3 regions of the Kitasatospora sp. NPDC001539 genome follow, and region 2 is predicted to be linked to each of the others. Evidence: predicted binding sites of a transcription regulator. Region 2 holds the regulator's gene; each other region holds the start of a gene.
The links. The regulator HrcA, encoded in region 2, represses chaperone genes, less so after heat shock. The targets are predictions, from matches to a motif close to TTNGCACTCNGNNNNNCNGAGTGCNAA.
Positions count from the first base shown of each region.

Region 1: a site for HrcA is predicted at 1,843-1,869, ahead of groL (chaperonin GroEL). Genes of this name have one in related genera too.
Region 3: a site for HrcA is predicted at 3,214-3,240, ahead of groES (co-chaperone GroES). Genes of this name have one in related genera too.

Region 1 covers NZ_JBEPAK010000133.1:10,545-15,570, reverse strand. The annotation lists gene thrC (threonine synthase) at 1-649, shown strand, start outside; gene ABT247_RS20750 (ubiquitin-like small modifier protein 1) at 676-954, shown strand; gene ABT247_RS20745 (cold-shock protein) at 1,502-1,702, shown strand; gene groL (chaperonin GroEL) at 2,026-3,648, shown strand; gene ABT247_RS20735 (DUF8819 family protein) at 3,761-4,117, shown strand; gene ABT247_RS20730 (HD domain-containing protein) at 4,114-4,782, opposite strand; gene ABT247_RS20725 (PadR family transcriptional regulator) at 4,847-5,026, shown strand, end outside.
Region 2 covers NZ_JBEPAK010000052.1:11,823-16,848, reverse strand. The annotation lists gene ABT247_RS11575 (DUF3097 domain-containing protein) at 1-536, opposite strand, end outside; gene pspAB (PspA-associated protein PspAB) at 568-1,152, opposite strand; gene htpX (zinc metalloprotease HtpX) at 1,206-2,126, opposite strand; gene hrcA (heat-inducible transcriptional repressor HrcA) at 2,429-3,463, shown strand; gene dnaJ (molecular chaperone DnaJ) at 3,537-4,679, shown strand; gene ABT247_RS11550 (16S rRNA (uracil(1498)-N(3))-methyltransferase) at 4,764-5,026, shown strand, end outside.
Region 3 covers NZ_JBEPAK010000002.1:25,496-30,521, reverse strand. The annotation lists gene ABT247_RS00805 (LysR family transcriptional regulator) at 1-545, opposite strand, end outside; gene groL (chaperonin GroEL) at 1,017-2,648, opposite strand; gene groES (co-chaperone GroES) at 2,766-3,071, opposite strand; gene ABT247_RS00790 (THUMP-like domain-containing protein) at 3,406-4,590, shown strand; gene ABT247_RS00785 (polysaccharide deacetylase family protein) at 4,587-5,026, opposite strand, start outside.

The sequences.
Region 1 (5,026 bases), on a different contig from region 2:
CGGCGAGGGCTGGGGCTTCGTGAACGTCAACCTGCGCCCGTACTACGGCGAGGGTTCCAAGACGCTGGCGTACGAGATCTGCGAGCAGCTCGGCTGGCGGCTGCCGGAGCAGATCGTCATCCCGATCGCCTCCGGTTCGCAGCTGACGAAGATCGACAAGGGGCTGCAGGAGCTGATCAGGCTCGGCCTGGTGGAGGACCGGCCGTACCGGATCTTCGGGGCCCAGGCCGAGGGCTGCTCGCCGGTGTCCGCCGCGTTCAAGGCGGGCCGGGACGTGATCAAGCCGGTGAAGCCGGACACCATCGCCAAGTCGCTGGCGATCGGCAACCCGGCGGACGGCCCGTACGTGCTGGACATCGCCCGCCGCACCGGCGGCGCGGTCGAGGACGTCACCGACGCGGAGGTCGTGGCGGCGATCCGGCTGCTGGCCAGGACCGAGGGCATCTTCGCCGAGACCGCGGGCGGGGTGACCGTCGGCGTGCTGAAGAAGCTGGTCGAGACCGGTCAGCTGGACCCGGCCAAGGAGACCGTCGCGATCAACACCGGCGACGGCCTGAAGACGCTGGACGCCGTCTCCGACGCCGGGATGACCGCCGTGATCCGCCCGACGCTGGAGTCCTTCCGCTCCGCCGGTCTCGCGTCCGCCTGACCCGACCCCACCCCGCTAGGAGAGCCATGAGCGCCAACGTCCGCATCCCCACCATCCTGCGCACCTACACCGGCGGCGCGGCCGAGGTGACCGCCGAGGGGGCCACCCTGGCCGAGGTCATCGCGGACCTGGAGAAGAACCACGCGGGCATCTCCGCCCGCATCCTGGACGACACCGGAAAGCTGCGCCGATTCGTCAACGTGTACGTGAACGACGACGACGTCCGCTTCGCGGACGGCCTGGAGACCGAGATCAAGGACGGCGCCGGCATCTCGATCATTCCGGCGGTGGCCGGCGGCTGCTGAGCCCCGCGTCCGCTTCTCCGGCCGCCCGCACCACGGAATTCGGCTCTCCGTCGGTGCGGGCGGCCGTCGGTATTTCGGCGGGAATATTCCGGGTCGGGTGGGAGTAGAGTGTGGCTCGGCTGGGAACAAGGCTCCCCTTTCGGCTCGCACGCCGCTCGGCCCGAGGCCGTCCGGACGTTGAGACCGGCTCGTGCCCCCGGCCGTGAAACATGTCAGGCAGATGTCAGAATTCCTGCACGGATTTGGGTAATTCGTCCGCTATGTCCGGCGTGAAATGCCGATTTCCTCCCGGTTTGTTCGGCCTTGTCTCTTGACGGGTCCCGTGAATTCCCGGCGGCTGGCCCTGTTGCAGAGGGCGTCGATCCGGATACATTCAGCCGCGGTCGACGCAATCGCCCGCTCACCGGAAGCCGTTCGGCGTTCCGCGCGGGGATTGCGGCGTGCACGGCTGCGCCCAGGGGGGGTTCCCCGGGCCGGCCTCCAACCAGACCCGGGCCCGCGACCTGCGGGCGCGTGAAGGGCCAGCACAGCACTAGGGGAGTTCGGAATGGCTCAGGGCACCGTCAAGTGGTTCAACGCGGAGAAGGGCTACGGCTTCATCGCGGTCGACGGTGGTGCGGACGTCTTCGTCCACTACAGCGCGATCCAGATGGACGGCTACCGCACCCTCGAGGAGGGCCAGCGGGTCGAGTTCGAGATCTCCCAGGGACAGAAGGGCCCGCAGGCGGACATGGTCCGCGCGGTCTGACCCCCTTCCGCTCCAGGAGCTCGGCGCGGCCCACTGCTGGTGGAACCCTCGCTTCTCGGCGGGCCCGTACGACGTGCGTCGTACGGGCCCGTTCGCGTTTCCCGGCGGCTCCCGCGGCGGCTCGCGGGTCGCCGATTGGGCTTGCACTCGACCACCTGGAGTGCTAATCATTGGCGTTAGCACTCACAGCGTGAGAGTGACAGCGGACCGGGTCGGTGAGGCCCCCGGGAGCGGTAGGGGAATGGACCCCCGCACACCAGGGCCGTCCGTCGCGGGCACCCCTTGGTCCGAGCAGTCGACCGTGTCCCGGAGGACCACTTCAGATGGCCAAGATCATCGCCTTTGATGAGGAAGCTCGCCGCGGCCTTGAGCGTGGCATGAACCAGCTCGCCGACGCAGTGAAGGTCACGCTCGGCCCCAAGGGTCGCAACGTCGTTCTGGAGAAGAAGTGGGGCGCCCCCACGATCACCAACGACGGTGTCTCCATCGCCAAGGAGATCGAGCTCGAGGACCCGTACGAGAAGATCGGTGCGGAGCTCGTCAAGGAGGTCGCCAAGAAGACGGACGACGTCGCGGGTGACGGCACCACCACCGCCACCGTGCTCGCCCAGGCCCTGGTTCGCGAGGGTCTGCGCAACGTCGCCGCCGGCGCCAACCCGATGGCTCTGAAGCGCGGCATCGAGAAGGCCGTCGCCGCCGTCTCGGACCAGCTGCTGGCCCAGGCCAAGGACGTGGAGACCAAGGAGCAGATCGCCTCCACCGCCTCCATCTCCGCCGCCGACACCCAGATCGGCGAGCTGATCGCCGAGGCCATGGACAAGGTCGGCAAGGAAGGCGTCATCACCGTCGAGGAGAGCAACACCTTCGGCCTGGAGCTCGAGCTCACCGAGGGCATGCGCTTCGACAAGGGCTACATCTCCGCCTACTTCGCCACCGACCTGGAGCGCATGGAGGCGACCTTCGAGGACCCGTACATCCTCATCGCCAACTCCAAGATCGGTTCGGTCAAGGACCTGCTCCCGCTGCTGGAGAAGGTCATGCAGAGCGGCAAGCCGCTCGTCATCATCGCCGAGGACGTCGAGGGCGAGGCCCTGTCGACCCTGGTCGTGAACAAGATCCGCGGCACCTTCAAGTCCGTCGCCGTCAAGGCCCCGGGCTTCGGCGACCGCCGCAAGGCCATGCTCGGCGACATCGCCATCCTCACCGGCGGCACCGTGATCTCCGAGGAGGTCGGCCTCAAGCTGGAGAACGCCGGTCTCGACCTGCTGGGCACCGCCCGCAAGGTGGTCATCACCAAGGACGAGACGACCATCGTCGACGGTGGCGGCGACAGCGAGCAGGTCGCCGGTCGCGTGAACCAGATCCGCGCCGAGATCGAGAACAGCGACTCGGACTACGACCGCGAGAAGCTCCAGGAGCGCCTCGCCAAGCTGGCCGGCGGCGTGGCCGTCATCAAGGCCGGCGCGGCCACCGAGGTGGAGCTCAAGGAGCGCAAGCACCGCATCGAGGACGCCGTCCGCAACGCGAAGGCCGCCGTCGAGGAGGGCATCGTCGCCGGTGGTGGCGTCGCCCTGCTGCAGGCCGGTGTCGCCTTCGAGAAGCTGGAGCTGGAGGGCGACGAGGCCACCGGTGCCAACATCGTCAAGGTCGCGCTGGAGGCCCCGATCAAGCAGATCGCGACCAACGCCGGCCTCGAGGGCGGCGTCGTGGTGGAGAAGGTGCGCAACCTCCCCGCCGGTCACGGCCTGAACGCCGCCACCAACGAGTACGTCGACCTGGTCGCCGAGGGCATCATCGACCCGGCCAAGGTCACCCGCTCCGCGCTGCAGAACGCCGCCTCCATCGCGGCGCTGTTCCTCACCACCGAGGCCGTCATCGCCGACAAGCCGGAGAAGGCCGCTGCGGCCGCCGGCGGCGGCATGCCGGGCGGTGACATGGACTTCTGATCCTGATCGCTCCGATCGGATCGGTTGACTCCCGTCCGCGTGGGCGGCTCCCTCAGGGGGGCCGCCCACGCGGCGTTTCCGCGTTCGGGCGCCGGCGGGAGAGGATGGACGGATGGCTTCCGACGACATCGAGACCGCCCTGCACAACGCGCGGGCACTGATCCTGGCCGACCTCACCGCGCGGGACGTGGCGGACGCCGCCGTCGTCTCGCTGGTGGAGGACGCCGTCACCCACCGCCGCTGGTGGCTGGAGCAGTGGCCGGACGGCACCGAGTACGTCCTCGGGCTGATCGCCCAGGACGTCCAGGACGCCCTGCTGGAGGCCTACGGGCGGTGGCCGCTGTGCGCCGACTGCGCGGCCGACGGGGACCCGCACGCGCTGGGCGTGGAGCCGGAGCTGGGGCCGGAGCCGCACTGGGTGTGCGGCAAGCGGGGCGTGGTGGTGGCGCCGGTGGGGGAGCTCGTTTAGGGCCGGACCGGCCCCGGTCCGGCCCGGCCGCCGCCGAGGTCCGCCAGCTCGGCGGTGAGGTTGGCGCGGGCGGCCGCGGTGAGGCGTTCGGCGGCGGCGGGGGTGCGGTAGAGCGCCGGGAGCGCCAGGAGGGCGCGCAGGACGGCGGCCCGGCCGGCGCGGAAGTCCGGCTCCGGGACGAAGCCGTACTCCTGGCGGACGGCGGCCGCGTAGGCCGCGTACGCCTCGGGGGAGCCGCCGAGGACGGCGAGGTCCGCGTCGCAGAGCACCTCGCCGTCGCGGTCGCCCGGGGCGGGGTCGTGGGTGACGGTGAGCAGGACGAGCCGCTCGACCTCGGCGACCCGCTCGGGGGGCAGGCCGACGGCGGTCAGCGCGCGGACGGCCAGGGCGGCACTGCGCTCCTCGTTCTCGGTGCGGTCCGGCCGGTAGACGGCGTCGTGGAACCAGGCGGCGAGCCGGACGGTGTCCGGGTCGGCGGCGTGCCCGGCGAGCTCGTCGACGTGCCGCAGGACGGCGCGCAGGTGCTCGGGGGTGTGGTAGCGCCGCTGCGGCTCCGACCAGCGGCGCAGCAGCTCGCGGCCGTACGGTTCGGGGTCGTCGGCGGCGCCGCAGCGGTGCAGCAGGGCGGTCCAGGCGGTGAGCAGGTCCTCGGTCGCGGTGGGCATGCGGCCCATTGTGTCGGCTGGTTCCGGTGGACGGGATGTGCCGGTCAGCGATATATGTAGACGCATGACAGAACGCTCCATGCAGGAGCCCACGCTGCTTCTGCTCACCGCGCTGGCCGACGCCCCGAGGCACGGCTACGCGCTCATCCAGGAGATCTCCGCGATCTCGGACGGCCGGGTCAAGATGCGCACCGGCACGCTCTACGGGGCGCTCGACCGGCTGCTCGGCCAGGGCCTGATCGAG
Region 2 (5,026 bases):
TTGGTGCCGGGGAGCAGGTGGTCGACCAGCACGCCGAGGCGGCGGCCGGGGCCGGGGGCGAAGTCGGCGACGATCGCGGGCAGGTCGTCGATGCCCCGCAGGTACTCGACCACCACGCCCTCGATCCGCAGGTCGTCGCCCCAGACCCGCTCGACCAGCTCGGCGTCGTGCCGGCCCTCCACGTAGATCCGGGACTCGCGGGCGACCCGTGCCCGGGCGCCGGGCACGGCGATCGAGCCGGAGGCGGTGCGCCCGGGCGCGCGGGAGGGTGCCGGGCCGGCGGGCCGGACCAGGGTCACCACCCGGCCCTCCAGCAGGAAGCCGCGCGGCACCATCGGGAACACCCGGAGTTTGCCGAAGCGGTCCTCCAGGGTGACGGTGAACCCCTCGGCGGTCTTCTCGCAGCGCACCACCGCCCCGCAGAATCCGGTGGCCGCGTCCTCGACCACCAGGTCCGGCTCGGCGGGCACCTCCGGAGCGGGGGTCTGCTTCTTCCACGGCGGGGTGAGGTCGGGTCCGTACTGGCGGCTGCGCATACGGGTGATCATAGGGACGGCGGACGGGCCGTCAGAGCCCCGGCGCGCCCCAGAGCGGGAACCAGCGGCTCAGGTCCTTCTCCAGCCGCAGGTCGTTCCCCAGCATCGCGTTGACCTGGAGCTCCAGCGGGCTGTTGCGCCGCTCGCCGCCGCCCGGCATCGGGGCGAACGGGTAGAAGGAACCGCGTTTGTAGAGGTACACCAGGGCCAGCGACTGGCCCTGCGGGTTGCGGAAGCCCACCAGCGAGCAGAGCAGCTGCGGACCGAAGCCGTTCGCCTCCAGCTCGCTGTTGACGGCGTGCAGGTCGTTCACCAGCTCGGGCAGTTCCTCGGGGGTGTGCCGGGCGAGCAGCCAGGAGTAGCCGTAGCCGTCCTTGGAGGCCTCCACCGGGACGCCGCCGCGTTCGGTGTCGGCGTCCAGCAGCGCCCGGACCTGCTGTTCGACCTGGACGAAGGCCGCGCCCTCGACGGCCGCGAAGCAGACCGAACCGAGCCCGGTGGGGGTGAAGGCGGCCCCGGCCTCCAGGGTGAGCGCGGCGGACGGCACGCCGAACAACTGGTCGAGGTCGGGCTTGACGGGCTTGGTGCGGCCGAACAGGGCGTCCAGGAATCCCACGGCGGTCCTTTCGGGGCGGAGGGGCTCGGCGGCCGAGGCTTCGGGGGAGGGGATCAGCGGCCGAGCTGCTCGGAGATCTTCGCCAGCTGCGCCAGCCGCTTCTCCAGCGTCGGGTGGGTGGAGAACAGCTGCGAGGCGGTCTCCCGGGCGCTCAGCGCGGGGGCGAAGTAGAAGGCGTTGTACGGCTGGGACTTGCGCAGGTCCTCGGTGGGGATGGCGGCGATCTGCCCGGTCACCTTGGTGAGCGCCGAGGCCAGGGCGCTGGGCCGGCCGGTGATCTGGGCGGCGGCCCGGTCGGCGGCCAGCTCGCGGTAGCGGGAGAGCAGCCGGGTGAGCAGGAAGCTGATCGCGTAGACGACCATCGACACCAGCGGGATGATCAGTGCCACGACGGCCGCGTTCTGGTCGTTGTTGCTGCGCCCGCCGCCCATGAAGCCGCCGTAGACGGCGATCCTGGTCATCGCCCCGGCGAGCACGCCGAGGAAGCCGGCGATGGTCATCACCGCGACGTCCCGGTGGGCGACGTGGGACAGCTCGTGCGCGAGGACGCCCTCGAGCTCCTCCGGTTCGAGGCGGCGCAGCAGGCCGGTGGTCACGCAGACCACGGCGTTCTGCGGGTTCCTTCCGGTGGCGAAGGCGTTCGGCATGTCGTTGTCGGCGACCGCCACCCGGGGCTTGGGCATGTCGGCGAGGGCGCAGAGCCGGTCGACGGTGCCGTGCAGCTGGGGGAACTGCTCCGCGCTCACCGGGCGGGCGCCCATCGCCCGTTCGGTGATCTTGTCGCTGAACCAGAACTGGGCCACGAACAGCCCGCCGGAGATCAGGACGATCAGCGGCCAGGCCCCGCGCAGCAGCGCGATCAGCAGGCCCGTGAAACCGACGTACAGCAGCCCGATCACGAACATCGTCGCGACCATGCGGCCGGTCAGGCCGCGGTCGGGTGCGAAGCGGGTGTGCTGGCCCGAGCTCGACATCGCTTGCTCCTCCGTTCGCCGTCGCTTTCGATGCTGCCACCCGGACGGCCCCGGGGCACCACCCCCGCACCGCGAGTTGCGGCGGCCGGGCCCGCGCCCCGGGGTCCGCGCCCCGGCGGCGCGCCCCCCGGACTGCGGGGAGGATCACCCCGGCCGGGCCGTTCCTGCGATAGGACCCGGGCCTTACACTGGCAGGTACGGTTTTGGCACTCGTGTGCGCAGAGTGCCAGGGTCGGGGCCCTTGCCCGAGCGGCCCGCAGCATCACAGACGGACAACGTGCGAAGACGGAGGTGCGTGCCCCATGGCCGGTGAGGTCCGCCAACTGGACGACCGCAAGCTCGCCGTGCTGCGCGCGATCGTCCAGGACTACGTCGGCACCGAGGAGCCGGTCGGCTCCAAGGCCCTGGTGGAGCGGCACAACCTCGGGGTCTCCCCGGCCACCGTGCGCAACGACATGGCGGCGCTGGAGGAGGAGGGCTACATCCACCAGCCGCACACCAGTGCCGGGCGCATCCCCACCGACAAGGGCTACCGGCTGTTCGTCGACAAGCTTGCCGAGGTCAAGCCGATGAGCGCCCCGGAGCGGCGGGCGATCCGGCACTTCCTCGACGGTGCCGTCGACCTGGACGACGTGGTCGCCCGCACGGTGCGGCTGCTCGCCCAGCTCACCCGGCAGGTCGCCGTGGTGCAGTACCCCTCGCTGACCCGCTCCACCGTCCGGCACATCGAGCTGGTGGCGCTCGCCCCGGCCAAGGTGATGCTCGTCCTGATCACCAACACCGGCCGGGTCGAGCAGCGGATGGTGGACTGCCCGGGCACGGTCGGCGAGACGCTTCTGGCCGACCTGCGGGCGCGGATCAACGCGCGGGCCGCCGGCCAGCGGCTGCCCGACGTCCCGGGCCTGCTGGAGGACCTTCCGGCGACCTTCGAGCAGATCGACCGCCCGACCGTCAGCACGGTCCTGGCGACCCTGTTCGAGGCGTTGGCCGAGCAGAACGAGGAGCGGATCATGCTGGCCGGCACGGCCAACCTGACCCGCCTCGGGCACGACTTCCCGCTGACCATCCAGCCGGTGCTGGAGGCCCTGGAGGAGCAGGTCGTCCTGCTCCGCCTCCTGGGTGAGACCACGGATGCCGCGATGACGGTCCGGATCGGGCGGGAGAACGCCTACGAAGGGCTGAATTCCACCTCGGTCGTGTCGGTGGGCTACGGTTCGGGCGACGAGAGCGTGGCCAAGCTGGGTGTGATCGGTCCGACCCGGATGGACTACCCGGGCACAATGGGGGCGGTGCGCGCGGTGGCACGGTACGTGGGGCAGATCCTGGCCGAGTCGTAGCAAGCAGCCACCGTCAGCCCTCTGGCGGTGGTGTCCAGTCGCACTACTACAGGCGGAACAAGCGGAGCATTTGGTGGCCACGGACTACTACGCGGTACTCGGCGTCCGACGGGATGCGGGGCAGGACGAGATCAAGAAGGCGTTCCGGCGCCTGGCACGCGAACTGCACCCGGACGTCAACCCGGACCCGAAGACGCAGGAGCGGTTCAAGGAGATCAACGCCGCCTACGAGGTGCTCTCCGATCCGCAGAAGCGCCAGGTCTACGACCTCGGCGGGGACCCGCTGTCGCCGGGTGGCGGCGGTGGTGCGGGCGGCTTCGGCGCCGGCGCGGCGGGCTTCGGCTTCTCCGACATCATGGACGCCTTCTTCGGCGCCGCGGCCGGCCAGCGCGGCCCGCGCTCGCGCACCCGCCGCGGCCAGGACGCCATGATCCGCCTGGAGATCACCCTGGAGGAGGCCGCCTTCGGCACCACCAAGGAACTCCAGGTCGACACCGCCGTCACCTGCACCACCTGCAGCGGCGAGGGCGCGGCCCCCGGCACCTCGGCGCAGACCTGCGACATGTGCCGCGGCAAGGGCGAGGTCTCCCAGGTCACCCGCTCCTTCCTGGGGCAGGTCATGACCTCCCGCCCCTGCCCGCAGTGCCAGGGCTTCGGCACCGTCGTGCCGACCCCGTGCCCCGAGTGCGCCGGTGACGGCCGGGTCCGCGCCCGCCGCACCCTGACCGTCAAGATCCCGGCCGGTGTCGACAACGGCACCCGGATCCAGCTGGCCGGCGAGGGCGAGGTCGGCCCCGGCGGCGGCCCGGCCGGCGACCTGTACGTCGAGATCGCCGAGACCACCCACACCGTCTTCCAGCGGCGCGGGGACGACCTGCACTGCACCGTCACCATCCCGATGACGGCCGCCGCGCTCGGCACCCAGGTGCCGTTGCAGACCCTGGACGGACTGGAGGAGGTCGACATCCGGCCCGGCACCCAGTCCGGCCAGTCGATCCCGCTGCACGGCCGGGGCATCACCCACCTGCGCGGTGGCGGCCGGGGCGACCTGATAGTGCACGTCGAGGTGCAGACGCCCACCAAGCTCGACGCCGAGCAGGAGGAGCTGCTGCGCCGGCTCGCCGTGCTGCGCGGCGAGGAGCGCCCGGCCGGCCAGTTCGCGCCGGGGCAGCAGGGCCTGTTCTCGCGACTGAAGGACGCGTTCAACGGCCGGTGAGCCGTCCGGAAGGGGGTGTCGGGGTCCGACCCCGGCACCCCCTTCGCGTTGCCGTTCCGCCCACCCCCTCCGGAGGACCACCCCATGACCGCCCCCGTCTTCGTCGTCGAGACCGAGCGGATCGCCGCCGCCGAGCCCGGGGCGCTGGTGCGCCTGGACGGGGCGGAGGGCCGGCACGCGGCCGCGGTGAAGCGGCTGGAGGCCGGCGAGGCGGTGACCCTCGCCGACGGCCACGGGCTCGGTGCGGACGGGACGGTCGCCGAGGTGCTCGGCAAGGACGCGATCGACGTCGCGGTGGCCGCCGTGCGCCGGGAGCCCGAGCCGGCGCCGCGGATCGTCGTCGTCCA
Region 3 (5,026 bases), on a different contig from region 2:
TGCTGCGCCTCCAGGTTCGCCTCCGCCCGCGCCTCGCGCGGCGTCCCGTGCACGGGGGCGGGGGCGGGCAGCGCCACGGCGCCGTCCGACTGCGGGTAGCGGAAGGCCAGCGCGATCTCGCACTCGCCGCCGCGCAGCATCGCCAGCGACTCCGGCGGTTCCGCCTCGACCAGCGACACGCGCACCCCCGGATGGCCGTCCCGCAGCCGGGCTACCGCGGGCGGCACCAGGGTGGAGCTCGCGGTCGGGAACGAGACCAGCCGGACCCGGCCGGCCCGCAGTCCGGCGATCGCGGCGACCTCCTCCTCGGCGGCGGAGAGCCCGGCCAGGATTCCGGTGGCATGCTTGAGCAGCACCCGCCCGGCCTCGCTGAGCTGCATCCCGCGGCCCGAGCGGACCACCAGGGGGGTGTCGACCGACTTCTCCAGCGCCTTCATCTGCTGGCTGATGGCGGGTTGGGTGCACCCCAGCTCGCGGGCGGCGGCGGAGAAGGAGCCGGTGCGGGCGACGGCACGCAGGACGCGCAGGTGGCGGGCCTCGATCATGCCTCAGTTATAAGGCAATCTTTGCATTCTGCAAAATTCTACTGATAGTTGAAGCCTCAAAGGTCCGGCGATCGGGCGAGCACCCGCCCCGAGCCGAAGGGACGCGCCGGTGCCGAAAGGGAGAAGCGAGGAGGCCCGAGGAACGAGGGCCTTGGAGCGCCGACCGTCGGCACCGGGTCGGAGCGCCCCGCAGGCGAGCGGGCGAGCAACAGCCCCGAGCCACCCGAACCGGCGAGCGGGCGAGCCCGCCCCGAGCCGAAGGGGCGCGCCGGTGCCGAAAGGGAGAAGCGAGGAGGCCCCGAGGGACGAGGGGCCTTGGAGCGCCGACCGTCGGCACCGGGTCGGAGCGCCCCGCAGGCGAGCGGGCGAACAACAGCGCGCCCCGGAGGCGAGCGGGCGAGTTACAGCCGGAGGCCCGGCCCGCCACCCCTTGCGGGGTGCGGACCGGGCCTCCGGTCAGGCGTCGGAGCCTCAGTGCGAGTGGCCGTGGCCGTGCGAGTGGCCGTGACCGTTCTCGGCCTCCTCCTCCTTCTTCTCCACCACGAGGGTCTCGGTGGTGAGCAGGAGGGAGGCGATCGAGGCGGCGTTCTCCAGGGCGGAGCGGGTGACCTTGACCGGGTCGATGACGCCGGCCTTCACCAGGTCGCCGTACTCGCCGGTGGCGGCGTTGTAGCCCTGGCCGAGCTCCAGCTCGGAGACCTTGGAGGTGATGACGTAGCCCTCGAGGCCGGCGTTCTGGGCGATCCAGCGCAGCGGCTCGTGCAGCGCCTTGCGGACCACGGCGACACCGGTGGCCTCGTCGCCCGACAGGCCCAGGCCGTCGTTCAGCACCTTGGCGGCGTGGACCAGGGAGGCGCCACCACCGGCGACGATGCCCTCCTCGACCGCGGCGCGGGTCGCCGAGATGGCGTCCTCCAGGCGGTGCTTGCGCTCCTTCAGCTCCACCTCGGTGGCGGCGCCGACCTTGATGACGCAGACGCCGCCGGCCAGCTTGGCCAGGCGCTCCTGCAGCTTCTCGCGGTCCCAGTCGGAGTCGGTCGCGGCGATCTCGCCCTTGATCTGGGCGACGCGGCCGGCCACGGCCTCGGCGTCACCGGCACCGTCGACGACCGTGGTGGCGTCCTTGGTGATGGTCACGCGGCGGGCGGTGCCCAGCACGTCCAGGCCGACCTGGTCGAGCTTGAGGCCGACCTCCTCGGAGATGACCTGGCCGCCGGTCAGGACGGCGAGGTCGCCGAGGATCGCCTTGCGGCGGTCGCCGAAGCCCGGCGCCTTGACGGCGACGGCGTTGAAGGTGCCGCGGATCTTGTTGACGACCAGGGTCGACAGCGCCTCGCCGTCGACGTCCTCGGCGATGATCAGCAGCGGCTTGGAGGAACCGCCCTGCAGGATCTTCTCCAGCAGCGGCAGCAGCTCCTGGATGGAGGAGATCTTGCCCTGGTTGATCAGGATGTACGGGTCCTCGAGGACCGCCTCCTGCCGCTCCGCGTCGGTGACGAAGTACGGCGACAGGTAGCCCTTGTCGAACTGCATGCCCTCGGTGAAGTCCAGCTCCACGCCGAAGGTGTTCGACTCCTCGACGGTGATGACACCGTCCTTGCCGACCTTGTCGATCGCCTCGGCGATCAGCTCGCCGACCTGGGGGTCCTGGGCGGAGAGGGACGCGACGGCGGCGACGTCGTCCTTGCCCTCGATCTCGCGGGCCACGGACAGCAGGTGCTCGGAGACGGCGGCGACGGCCTTGTCGATGCCCTTCTTCAGGGCGGCCGGGCCGGCACCGGCGGCGACGTTGCGCAGACCCTCGTTGACCAGGGCCTGGGCCAGCACGGTGGCGGTGGTGGTGCCGTCACCCGCGACGTCGTTGGTCTTGGTGGCGACCTCCTTGACGAGCTGCGCGCCAAGGTTCTCGTACGGGTCGTCCAGCTCGACCTCACGGGCGATGGTGACACCGTCGTTGGTGATGGTCGGGGCGCCGAACTTCTTGTCGATGACGACGTTGCGGCCCTTGGGGCCGATGGTCACCTTGACGGTGTCGGCCAGCTTGTTGACACCGCGCTCCAGCGAGCGGCGGGCGTCCTCGTCGAACTGCAGGATCTTCGCCATGTTCCCTATTCCCTCGGGGCTGCGGCCGACCGACCGGCCGCCGACAAACGTGAACCAACAACCACGCCCCGGGCCGCTGTCATGGAGGACACGGTTCCGGGGCGGGTCGGGGACGTCTTACTTCTCGATGATCGCGAGGACGTCGCGAGCGGAGAGCACCAGGTACTCCTCGCCCTGGTACTTCACCTCGGTGCCGCCGTACTTCGAGTACAGGACGATGTCACCGACGGCGACGTCGAGCGGCAGACGCTGGCCGTCCTCGAAGCGGCCCGGGCCGACGGCCAGGACGACGCCCTCCTGGGGCTTCTCCTTGGCGGTGTCCGGGATAACCAGGCCGGAGGCCGTGGTGGTCTCGGCGTCGAGCGGCTGGACCACGATGCGGTCCTCGAGCGGCTTGATGGCAACCTTGCTGCTGGTGGTCACGTCCGAGCTCCCCTTCGGAGATTACGGGGCTTTCTTACGGGTATGGGGCGAACCTGCGAGCCTGCCGTCGCGGGGGTCAGACACGCGTCTTCGCGTTAGCACTCCCCCACTGGGGAGTGCCAAGGACGACCATAGGCCTGTGTTAGCACTCAGTCAACCAGAGTGCCAACGGCGCGCCCGGAGGGCCCGTGTCGCGGGCGACCGGCCGTACGTGTGTGCGGCCCGGGGCCTGCGGCGGGCGGTCCGTTCGGACCGGCGCACCGCGCCCGGGCGCCCGGCGCACCGGCCGGGACGCCGTCGTGAGCCCGGCCCGGGCACCGGCGAGAATGGCCCCGTGGACACCGAGAACCTCCAGCCCCTGCTGACCCCCGAAGGTCAGGCCCTGCTCGCCGAGTTGCGCGAGTTCGCCCCCGAGGAGGAGCTGGCCCTGGCCACCCGGCTGCGGCGGGAGCACCCGGCGGAGCTGGTGTCCGCGGCGTTCGGCCAGGCCCGGCTGCGGCAGCGGGCGCGGGCGAAGTTCGGTGCGGACGCCGACCGGATGTACTTCACGCCCAACGGCGTCGAGCAGTCCACCCGACGCAGCGTGGCCGAGTGGCGGGCCCGCCGGTTCGCCGGACTGGGGGTGCGGCGGCTCGCCGACCTGTGCTGCGGCATCGGCGGGGACGTGCTGGCGCTGGCCCGGGCCGGCATCGAGGTGCTGGCCGTCGACAGGGACCCGGCGGCCTGCGCCGCGACGGCGGCCAACGCCGCCGCGCTCGGCCTCTCCGAGCTGGTCGAGGTGCGCTGCGCGGACGTCACCGAGGTGGACGTCACCGGCTACGACGCGGTGTTCACGGACCCGGCCCGCCGCACCTCGCGCGGCCGGGTGTTCGACCCCGAGGCCTACACCCCGCCGCTGTCCTGGGCGGTCGAGGCCGGGCGGCGGACCCCGATCGGCGCGCTGAAGGTCGCCCCCGGCATTCCGCACGAGGCCGTCCCGGCGGACGCCGAGGCGGAGTGGGTGTCCGACCACGGGGACGTCAAGGAGGCGGTGCTCTGGTTCGGCACCCGGGCGGACCGCCCGCACCGCGCCACCCTGCTGCCGCAGGGCGCCAGCCTGGCCGGAGGGGACCTGCCCGACCCGGCGCCCGGCCCGGTCGGGCGGTACCTGTACGAGCCGGACGGCGCGGTGATCCGGGCGCACCTGGTGGCCGAGGTCGCCGAGCAGGTCGACGGCCGGCTGATCGACCCGAAGATCGCCTACCTGACCTCGGACCGGCTGGTCGCCACCCCGTACGCGCACGCCTTCGAGCTCACCGACGTGCTGCCCTTCCACATCAAGAAGCTGAAGGCCCTGCTGCGCGAGCGCGGCGTCGGCACCGTGGTGATCAAGAAGCGCGGGATGGCGATCACCCCGGAGGAGCTGCGCCGCCAGCTCAAGCCCTCCGGGCCGAACACCGCCACGGTGATCCTCAGCCGCACCGACCGGGGGCCGCTGATGATGCTGGGGCAGCCCGTGACGGCCCCGTCGGGCCCTTAGGAGGCGGGCGGCTGGATGTAGTCGTCCAGCCGGGCCACCGAGAAGCCCTGCTCCTGGATCCGCGCCAGCAGGTCGCCGAACATCTGGGTCATCGTGGCGCCCTTGAGCTCCTTGGGGCCCCGGAAGTGCGCCAGGATGATGTCGCCGGGCTTCAGCTTCTTGTCGGCGGCCTGGTACTGCATGTCGTGGATCTGCATCGACTCGCGCCACAGCACGATCGCGCGCGGACCGCACTGCTGCACCGAGGAGTTGAGCGTCGGGGTGTTGGCGCCGTCGCCGAACGGCGGGCGGAACAGCAGCGGGGCGGTGCCGTACTGCTGGGTGAGGGCGGCCTGGTCGTCGCAGATCTCGGCCTTCTGCTTGTCCGGCGGGAGCTTGCTCATCACCGGGTGGGTGACGGTGTGGTTCTGGATGTGGTTGCCGAGCGCCTGGAGCG